Regions from separate parts of the Geomonas sp. RF6 genome, predicted to be linked through region 2. Evidence: riboswitches for the same ligand, from Rfam matches in the RefSeq annotation. Region 2 holds a riboswitch; each other region holds the start of a gene.

Region 1 (3,257 bases), 1.0 Mb from region 2:
CCTGCTCGTGACCGACAAAGGCCTCTCCTCCATGGGCGTTGCCGCCAAGATTGCTGACATCGTGAAGGCAGCTGGCGTTGAGTGCGTAATCTTCGACGGCGCTGAGCCGAACCCGACTGACAAGAACGTACACGACGGCGTGAAAGTGTACCAGGACAACAAGTGCGACGCCCTCATCTCCCTGGGCGGCGGCTCCTCCCACGACTGCTGCAAAGGCGTTGGCCTTGTTATCGCCAACGGCGGCAACATCCGCGACTTCGAAGGCGTGAACAAGTCCGCTAAGAGCTTCCCCCCGTTCGTCGCCATCAACACCACCGCAGGTACCGCGTCTGAAATGACCCGTTTCTGCATCATCACCAACACCGACACCCATGTCAAGATGGCAATCGTTGACTGGAGGGTAACCCCGAACGTCGCTATCAACGATCCGGTCCTCATGGTCGGCAAGCCGCCCGCACTGACCGCAGCAACCGGTATGGACGCCCTTACCCACGCTGTCGAGGCATACGTTTCCACGATCGCTACCCCGATCACCGACGCATGCGCAATCAAAGCTATCGAGCTCATCGCAGCTTACCTCTCCAAGGCTGTTGCCAACGGTGAGGACCTCGAAGCTCGTGACAAGATGGCATACGCCGAGTACCTCGCAGGTATGGCATTCAACAACGCCTCCCTCGGCTACGTTCACTCCATGGCTCACCAGCTGGGCGGCTTCTACAACCTCCCGCACGGCGTCTGCAACGCGATCCTGCTCCCGGCAGTTTCCCAGTACAACCTGATCGCCTGCCCGCAGCGTTTTGCTGACATCGCAGTTGCCCTCGGCGAGAACGTCGAAGGCCTCTCCGTGACCGAAGCTGGCCAGAAAGCTATCGACCGCATCCGCAGCCTCTCCGCTTCCATCGGGATCCCGGCTGACCTCACCCAGCTCGGCGTTAAAGAGCAGGACCTCAAGATCATGGCAGAAAACGCGAAGAAAGACGCCTGCCAGTTCACCAACCCGCGCAAGGCTACCCTTGAGCAGGTTATCGGCATCTTCAAAGACGCCATGTAAGACCCTTTTCCCGGCAACGGGAAGAGTTCTGTAAGACAACAAAAGGATGGGCAGTGGTGATGAGCCCTGCCCATTCTTTTTAGGTGCCCTCTTATGCCGCGCTCCGACGAGGTGGCGCAGCAGGCGCCGCAGCACGCTTTTTCTGTTCTTCAACGCAGCACCTCCGAGCCGTACAGCCTAAAAGGGGAAGCCCTCACGGGGTCCGGCCAACGGGTTTCGCGGGAAACGGCGGAGCCTCCCTCCCGGAAAGGAGTCATTTACGGTAACCCCAAAATGATAGGGAGATGGAGAAACATGGAAAAAATCATTCGCGTGAACATGACGGACAAGACGAGCAAGATCGAAGCAGTCCCCGCAGCATGGGCACCCTATGGCGGGCGCAGCCTCACCTCCACCATCGTCGCAGCTGAAGTACCCCCCACCTGCAACCCCCTTGGCCCCAGCAACAAGCTCGTTTTTGCTCCGGGACTCCTCACCGGTACCGCAGCAGCACAGAGCGGCCGCCTCTCGGCCGGCGCGAAGAGCCCGCTGACCGGGACCATCAAGGAAAGTAACGCCGGCGGCACCGCGGCGCAGCAGCTTGCCCGCATGGGTGTGAAGGCGATCATCATCGAAGGTCAGCCGAAAGAGGACAAGTGGTACAGCCTCCAGGTCACCATGAACGGCGTGACGATCCAGGAAGAGAAGGAGCTCGTCGGCAAAGGCAACTTCGCGGTCATCGACGCGGTTGAGGCGAAACTCGGCAAGAAAGCCGGCGTCATCACCATCGGCCCGGCCGGCGAGTACCTCATGACCTCCGCCAACATCTCCGTCAAGGACCCCGACTCCAAGATCCGCAGCCACGGCCGCGGCGGCCTCGGCGCAGTCATGGGCTCCAAGAAGATCAAGTACATCACCATCGACGAGACCGGCTCCGCACCGGTACCGGTCGCTGACCCGGAGAAGTTCAAGACCGCTGCCCGCACCTTTGCCAAAGCGATGCTCGACCACCCGGTCTCCGGCCAGGGTCTGCCGACCTACGGCACGAACGTCCTCGTGAACATCCTGCACGAGGCAGGCGGCCTCCCGACCCGCAACTTCACCCAGGGTCAGTGCGCACACCACGACAACATCTCCGGCGAGACGATGTACGACACGATCGTGAAGCGCGGCGGCAAGCACAAGCACGGCTGCCACGCAGGGTGCATCATCCAGTGCTCCCAGGAGTACGTTGACGAGCAGGGTAAATACATCACCTCCGGCTTCGAGTACGAGACGATCTGGGGCCTGGGCGCCGACTGCATGATCTCCGACCTCGACGACATCGCCAAGGCAGACAACGCCATGGACGACGTGGGGATCGACTCCATCGAGGGCGCCGTCATGTTCGGCGTGGCGATGGAAGCAGGTATCATCCCCTTCGGCGACGGCAAAGGCGTTCTTCGCCTGCTGCGTGAAGAGGTGGCGAAAGGGACCGCCCTCGGGCGCATCCTCGGCAACGGCGCCGGCTCCGTCGGCCGCACCTACGGCGTTGTCCGCACCCCGGTCGTCAAAAACCAGGGGATTCCGGCATACGACCCGCGTTCCGTCAAAGGTATCGGCATCACCTACGCTACCTCCACCATGGGCGCCGACCACACCTCCGGCTACACCATCGCCACGAACATCCTGAACGTCGGCGGCCACGTCGATCCGCTGAAGAAAGACGGCCAGGTCGAGCTCTCCCGCAACCTGCAGATCGCTACCGCCGCGGTTGACTCCACCGGCATGTGCATCTTCGTCGCCTTCCCGGCGCTGGACATCGCCGAGTGCCTCCCGGCCCTCATCGACATGATCAACGCCCGCTACGGCATCAACCTGACCGGCGACGACGTCGTAGCCCTCGGCAAGTACGTCCTGAAGACCGAGCGCGCCTTCAACGTGGCGGCAGGGTTCACAAACGCCCACGACAGGCTCCCCGAGTTCTTCAAGTACGAGCCGGTCGCACCGCACAACGCGCTGTGGGACTTCTCCGACGCAGAGATCGACGAGTTCTGGAACTTCTAAAAAGTTGTTGACTTGAGAAAGCTAATGCAGTACTTCCCGGTGTGGCGCAAGCCACACCGGGCCTTTCGAAAAATCGGGCAGCTAGCATCGAAGCTACACACCAACATCAAGGTTTGGTCATGAAGATTACCGTAAAGCTTTTCGCCTCCTTCAGGGATAACAGGTTCAAGGTCGCCGACCG
Region 2 (3,257 bases):
AAAATTAGTGCACCTTAGGTAAACGCCTTGGAACGCCCCTTGCTTAGAGAAGGGACACTCAAAGGTGATCCTCACCTTTAAAACAACACTCAGGAGGAAATGAAATGGCATTAGCTGATCAGACATTCGGGTTCTTTATTCCTACGGTAACACTGATGGGCGTCGGTTCTTCCAAGGAAACCGGTGAGCAGATCAAGGCTCTGGGCGCAAAGAAAGCTCTCCTCGTCACCGACAAAGGCCTCTCCTCCATGGGCGTTGCCGCAAAGATCGCCGACATGGTGAAGGCTGCCGGCGTTGACTGCGTGATCTTCGACGGCGCTGAGCCGAACCCGACCGACAAGAACGTCGCTGACGGCGTGAAGGTGTACCAGGACAACAAGTGCGACGCGCTCATCACCCTGGGCGGCGGCTCCTCCCACGACTGCGGCAAAGGCGTTGGCCTCGTCATCGCAAACGGCGGCAACATCCGCGACTTCGAAGGGATCAACAAGTCCACCAAGTCCTTCCCCCCGTTCGTTGCCATCAACACCACCGCTGGTACCGCTTCCGAAATGACCCGTTTCTGCATCATCACCAACACCGATACCCACGTGAAAATGGCTATCGTTGACTGGAGGGTCACCCCGAACATCGCTATCAACGACCCGGTCCTCATGGTCGGCAAGCCGCCCGCACTGACCGCAGCAACCGGCATGGACGCCCTTACCCACGCTGTCGAGGCATACGTCTCCACGATCGCTACCCCGATCACCGACGCATGCGCCATCAAGGCTATCGAGCTCATCGCTCAGTACCTCTCCAAGGCTGTGGCAAACGGCGAAGACCTCGAAGCTCGTGACAAGATGGCATACGCCGAGTACCTCGCAGGTATGGCATTCAACAACGCCTCCCTCGGCTACGTTCACTCCATGGCTCACCAGCTCGGCGGCTTCTACAACCTCCCGCACGGCGTCTGCAACGCGATCCTCCTTCCGGCAGTTTCCCAGTTCAACCTGATCGCTGCTCCGGAGCGCTTCGCTGCCATCGCAGTTGCCCTCGGCGAGAACGTTGCCGGCCTCTCCACCATCGAAGCTGGCCAGAAAGCTATCGACAGGATCAAGCAGCTCTCCGCTTCCATCGGGATCCCGGCTGGCCTGAAAGAGCTCAACGTCAAGGAGCAGGACCTCAAAGTCATGGCAGAAAACGCGAAGAAAGACGCATGCCAGCTCACCAACCCGCGTAAAGCTACGCTGGAGCAGGTCATCGACATCTTCAAGGCAGCAATGTAACACCTTACTCCTGTTGGATTAAGCGCCGCGAAAAAGGATGGGCGTTAGCGGCAACGCTGACGCCCATCCTTTTTTTGTTGCAGGAAAGAGCGGTCGTGCAGTATTGTTGGGCGCCTCGTCCGACAGAGATGAAACAGCAGTAACTTTTCAAGCCTCCGAGCCGCGCGTCCTAAAGGGTATCCACCAAGGGGCGTCGGCCTACGGGTTTCGCGGGAAACGGCGAAGCCTCCCTTTTGGAAAGGAGCCTATCCAGAGAGCAGTAATCTCCGAGCCGTAGCGTCCTACAGGGGAAAACCCCATGGCGCCCGGCCTACGGGTTTCGCGGGAAACGGCGGAGCCTCCCTTTTGGAAAGGAGCCTATCCGCGAGAGCGGAAATAAAACCAAGACAGGGAGATGGAGAATGGACAAGATTTACCGCGTAAACATGACCGACAAGACCGTCAAGCTCGAGGCAGTCCCCGCTGAGTGGGCTCCGCACGGTGGTCGCGGCCTCACCTCGACGATCGTAGCGGCTGAAGTTCCGCCGACCTGCGACGCGCTCGGCCCCAACAACAAGCTGGTCTTCGCACCGGGCCTCCTCACCGGCACCGCTGCTGCACAGTCCGGCCGTCTCTCCGCAGGCGCCAAGTCCCCGCTGACCGGCGGCATCAAAGAGTCCAACGCAGGCGGCACCGCTGCCCAGCAGCTCGCTCGCATGGGTGTGAAGGCGATCATCATCGAAGGTCAGCCGAAAGAGGACAAGTGGTACAACCTCCACATCACCATGAACGGCATCACCATCAACGAAGAGACCGAGCTCCTCATGAAGGACACCTTCGAAGTGGTCGAGGCTCTCGAGGCGAAGCTCGGCAAGAAGACCGGCGTCCTCACCATCGGCCCCGCAGGTGAGTTCCTCATGGCAGCCGCCAACATCTCCGTGAAAGACCCCGACTCCAAAGTCCGCAGCCACGGCCGCGGTGGTCTCGGCGCCGTCATGGGCTCCAAGAAGATCAAGTTCATCAGCATCGACGAGACCGGTTCTTCCCCGGTTAAAGTTGCTGATCCGGAGAAGTTCAAGACCGCTGCCCGCGTTTTCGCGAAGGCGATGCTCGACCACCCGGTTTCCGGCCAGGGCCTCCCGACCTACGGCACCAACGTTCTCGTCAACATCCTGAACGAGGCTGGCGGTCTGCCGACCCGCAACTTCACCCAGGGTCAGTGCGCACACCACGACAAGATCTCCGGCGAGACCATGTACGACACCATCGTGGCTCGCGGCGGGAAGCACAAGCACGGCTGCCACGCAGGGTGCATCATCCAGTGCTCCCAGGAGTACGTGGCTGCTGACGGCTCCTACATCACCTCCGGTTTCGAGTATGAGACCATCTGGGGCCTCGGCGCTGACTGCATGATCGAGTGCCTCGACGACATCGCGATCGCCGACAACCTCATGGACCGCGTCGGTATCGACTCCATCGAAGGCGCTGTTCTCTTCGGCGTGGCTATGGAAGCCGGCATCATCCCCTTCGGCGACGGCAAAGGCGTACACCGCCTCCTGACCGAAGAAATCGCCAAGGGCACCCCGCTTGGGCGCGTTCTCGGTAACGGCACCGGCTCCGTCGGCCGCACCTACGGCGTTGTCCGCACCCCGGTCGTCAAGAACCAGGGTATCCCGGCATACGACCCGCGTTCCGTCAAAGGTATCGGCATCACCTACGCTACCTCCACCATGGGCGCAGACCACACCTCCGGTTACACCATCGCTACCAACATCCTGAACGTCGGTGGCTATGTTGATCCGCTCAAGAAAGACGGCCAGGTCGAGCTTTCCCGTAACCTGCAGATCGCTACCGCAGCTGTTGACTCCACCGGTATGTGCATCTTCGTGGCCTTCCCGGCTCTCGACATCGCTGAGTGCCTCCCGGCTCTCATCGACATGATCAACGCACGTTACGGCCTGAACCTGACCGGCGACGACGTCGTCGCTCTCGGCAAGTACATCCTGAAGA
Region 3 (3,257 bases), 1.7 Mb from region 2:
TGCGACCGGGTCGAGGGAGAAGAACTCCGGCAGACGGTCGTGAGCGTTGTTCATCCCCGCTGCGAGGTTGAAGGCGCGCTCGGTCTTCAGAACGGATTTGCCGAGGGCAATGACGTCGTCGCCGGTCAGGTTGATGCCGAAACGGGCATTGATCATCTCGATCAGGGCCGGGAGGCACTCCGGTACGTCGAGAGCCGGGAAGGCGACGAAGATGCACATACCGGTGGAGTCAACGGCTGCGGTTGCGATCTGCAGGTTACGGGAGAGCTCGACCTGCCCTTCTTTCTTCAGCGGGTCGACAAAGCCGCCGACGTTGAGGATGTTGGTGGCGATGGTGTAACCGGAGGTGTGGTCGGCACCCATGGTGGAGGTTGCGTAGGTGATGCCGATACCCTTGACGGAACGCGGGTCGTACGCCGGGATCCCCTGGTTCTTGACGACCGGGCAACGGGTGATGCCGTAGGTGCGGCCGACGGAGCCGGTGCCGTTGCCGAGGACACGCCCGAGCGGGGTCCCCTTGGCGATTTCTTCGGTCAGCAGCCTGTGCACTGCCTTGCCGTCGCCCCACGGAAGGATCCCTGCTTCCATGGCAACTGCAAACATGACGACGCCCTCGATGGAGTCGATCCCGATGTCGTCCATCAGGTTGTCGGCCTTCGCGATGTCATCGAGGCAGCTAACGAGGCAGTTGGCGCCGAGGCCCCAGATCGTCTCGTATTCAAAGCCGGAGGTGAGGTACTTGGAGTCCTTGTCGACATAAACCTGGGAGCACTGGATGATGCACCCTGCATGGCAGCCGTGCTTCGGCTTCCCGCCGCGGGCCACGATCGTGTCGTGCATCGTCTCGCCGGAGAACTTGTCGTGATCCTCGCACTGGCCGTAGGTGAAGTTGCGCGTCGGCAGCCCCCCCGCCTCGTTCAGGATGTTCACCAGGATGTTCGTGCCGAAGGTCGGGAGACCCTGGCCGGAAACCGGGTGATCGAGAAGGGCCTTGGCGAAGGTGCGTGCTGCAGCCTTGAACTTCTCCGGCTCGGCAACCGGTACCGCGCCTGCGCCGGTCTCATCAACGGTGATGTACTTGATCTTCTTGGAGCCCATGACTGCGCCGAGGCCGCCGCGGCCATGGCTGCGGATCTTGGAGTCCGGATCCTTTACGGAGATGTTGGCGGAGGTCATCATGAACTCGCCAGCCTGGCCGATGGTGAGGATGCCGATCTTCTTGTCGAACTTCGCCTCGAGGGCTTCGACGACGGCAAAGTTACCTTTGCCCAGCAGTTCCGTCTCCTCGTTGATGACGATGCTGTCCTTGGTGACGTGAAGGTTGTACCACTTGTTGTCCTTCGGCATCCCCTCGATGATGATCGCCTTGATCCCCATGCGGACGAGTTTCTGCGCCACGGTGCCGCCGGCGTTCGACTCCTTGATGCCGCCGGTCAGCGGGGACTTGGCGCCAGCGGAGAGGCGGCCGCTGTTGGCGGCTGCGGTGCCGGAGAGCAGGCCCGGTGCGAAGACCAGCTTGTTGTTCGGACCGAGTGCGTCACAGGTCGGGGTAACCTCTTCCGCGACGATCGTCGAGGTAAGGGCGCGGCCACCGAGGGGAACCCAGGCGGCGGGTACCGGCTCAACCTTGAAGCTCTTGTCGGTCATGTTCAGGCGAAAAATTTTGTCCATGCTCCATCTCCCTATCTTTCGTTTTATTTTCCGCGCGAGCGGATTTGCTCCTTTCCGAAAGGGAGGCCACGCCGTTTCCAACGAAACCCGTTGGCCGGGCGCCATGAGGTTTACCCTGTTAGGACGCACGGCTCGGAGGCAAAGTGAATAACTTCATGCTCGTCCGTCTGACATCACCAATCCGGTACTGCCAGCCGGTGCTATAAAGCCATTACTGTGCCAGCGTGAAGATCTCTTCAGGTTCAGCAACTTGAGTATGAGCGCGCAAGGCGGGTTGAAATATCTGGCGGTATACAATGAAATATTTGGCGGCAAATTATGTATATGCCAAATATTTCATTTGCTACTCTGTGGATGTTGAGTGGAGAGGCAGGAGATGGCAAAGCCCGACAACCGGTAGGCGGAGTCGGGCTCAGGGAGCTGTTTTCGGGGAGGAGGATTCCTGCGGACAGGAATCGGCGCTGTGGGCGAAGTTACCAGGAACCTTCCTTCTTACCGCGACATGGCGACCTTTTTGTCGACCTCTTTCGTCCCCAAAAGTACCCGCAACTCGTCGGCAACAGACTGAATGAGCGACATGTGGCTTTGGCTGGCGGGATCCTTCGTTTCGGGGTGCCTGCCGGTGAATTCGCAGTAACTGGCCAGAATCACCACCCGCTGGAACTCCAGGGGAATGACATCACCGGCGAAGGCCCGGAGCGCCTCGTCATAGCTCATCCCCTTTTGAAAGCACTCCCGCGCGCGCTCAAACTGCCTTTCGAGCTGCTCCCTCTGGACGCGCACATGCGCCAGCGTGCCTGCCTCGCCATGTCCGGGGACGTAGACCTCCGCCTCGAACGATTCGAGGAGCTTGTAGTGGGCGATCGTCTGGCTGACATGCCCCTCGAGGGGGAGCGGCGGCATCCCCTTCAGGAATACGTCTCCGCAGAAGGCGATCTTTTCAGACGGTAGATAAACCACCACGTCCGATTCCGAGTGCCCCGCTCCCAGCTCGATCACCCGCACTTCTCGCGCCCCCTGATACAGGGAGAATGTCCCGCGAAAGCACATATCCTGCACGGTGTACCGGCCGCCGCTGAAATCGAACTCCGGGAAAAACTTGGCGTAGGAGGCCGAGTGCTCCCCCTGGAGTTCCAGATTCGCCTTCGTCTGCTCCCGCCCCGAGTGAGTAGTGATGACCGTGGCCTCCGGAAAGAGGTGATTGGTGTAGACGTGGTCGGCGTGGGAGTGGGTATTGATCAGGAAACGGATCGGCTTGTCCGTCACCCGCCGGATTTCCGACAGGAGGTTTTTCGTCATGGCCGCATTTGCGAGGCTGTCGACGACGATGACGTCCTTGTCGCCAACGATGACCCCCGCATTGCTGTACCAGACTAGAGGCGGCTGCAGGAACGCGTAGACATCTTTCGCCAATTCTCTGAATTCATACACGGTGCACCTCCTATTGCAGATCACTTTTCCATGCAACTTCCAGCGCCGATGGGACACCCTCTCGTTCCTGCTTACGATGCGGCAAATCCTGCCTTCACTTCAGACTACCGATGGCTGCGTCCTGTTTCTATTACATGGAGCCCGGCACAGCTTGA

The links. Region 2 has a riboswitch for molybdenum cofactor ahead of LPW11_RS10545 (aldehyde ferredoxin oxidoreductase family protein). Riboswitches for the same ligand answer to the same signal wherever they lie in the genome.
Region 1: it holds a riboswitch for molybdenum cofactor, as region 2 does, so the genes downstream of both, LPW11_RS15020 (aldehyde ferredoxin oxidoreductase family protein) here and LPW11_RS10545 (aldehyde ferredoxin oxidoreductase family protein) in region 2, are expected to answer to the same signal.
Region 3: it holds a riboswitch for molybdenum cofactor, as region 2 does, so the genes downstream of both, LPW11_RS03045 (aldehyde ferredoxin oxidoreductase family protein) here and LPW11_RS10545 (aldehyde ferredoxin oxidoreductase family protein) in region 2, are expected to answer to the same signal.

The regions. Positions count from the first base shown of each region.
Region 1 is NZ_CP087999.1:3,478,228-3,481,484, reverse strand. Features, by position in the region: gene LPW11_RS15025 (iron-containing alcohol dehydrogenase) at 1-1,051, shown strand, start outside; molybdenum cofactor riboswitch at 1,203-1,319, shown strand; gene LPW11_RS15020 (aldehyde ferredoxin oxidoreductase family protein) at 1,346-3,076, shown strand; gene LPW11_RS15015 (MoaD/ThiS family protein) at 3,196-3,257, shown strand, end outside.
Region 2 is NZ_CP087999.1:2,461,299-2,464,555, reverse strand. Features, by position in the region: gene LPW11_RS10550 (iron-containing alcohol dehydrogenase) at 105-1,268, shown strand; molybdenum cofactor riboswitch at 1,410-1,528, shown strand; gene LPW11_RS10545 (aldehyde ferredoxin oxidoreductase family protein) at 1,670-3,257, shown strand, end outside.
Region 3 is NZ_CP087999.1:715,665-718,921, forward strand. Features, by position in the region: gene LPW11_RS03045 (aldehyde ferredoxin oxidoreductase family protein) at 1-1,671, opposite strand, end outside; molybdenum cofactor riboswitch at 1,703-1,822, opposite strand; gene LPW11_RS03050 (MBL fold metallo-hydrolase) at 2,164-3,102, opposite strand; gene LPW11_RS03055 (hypothetical protein) at 3,233-3,257, opposite strand, start outside.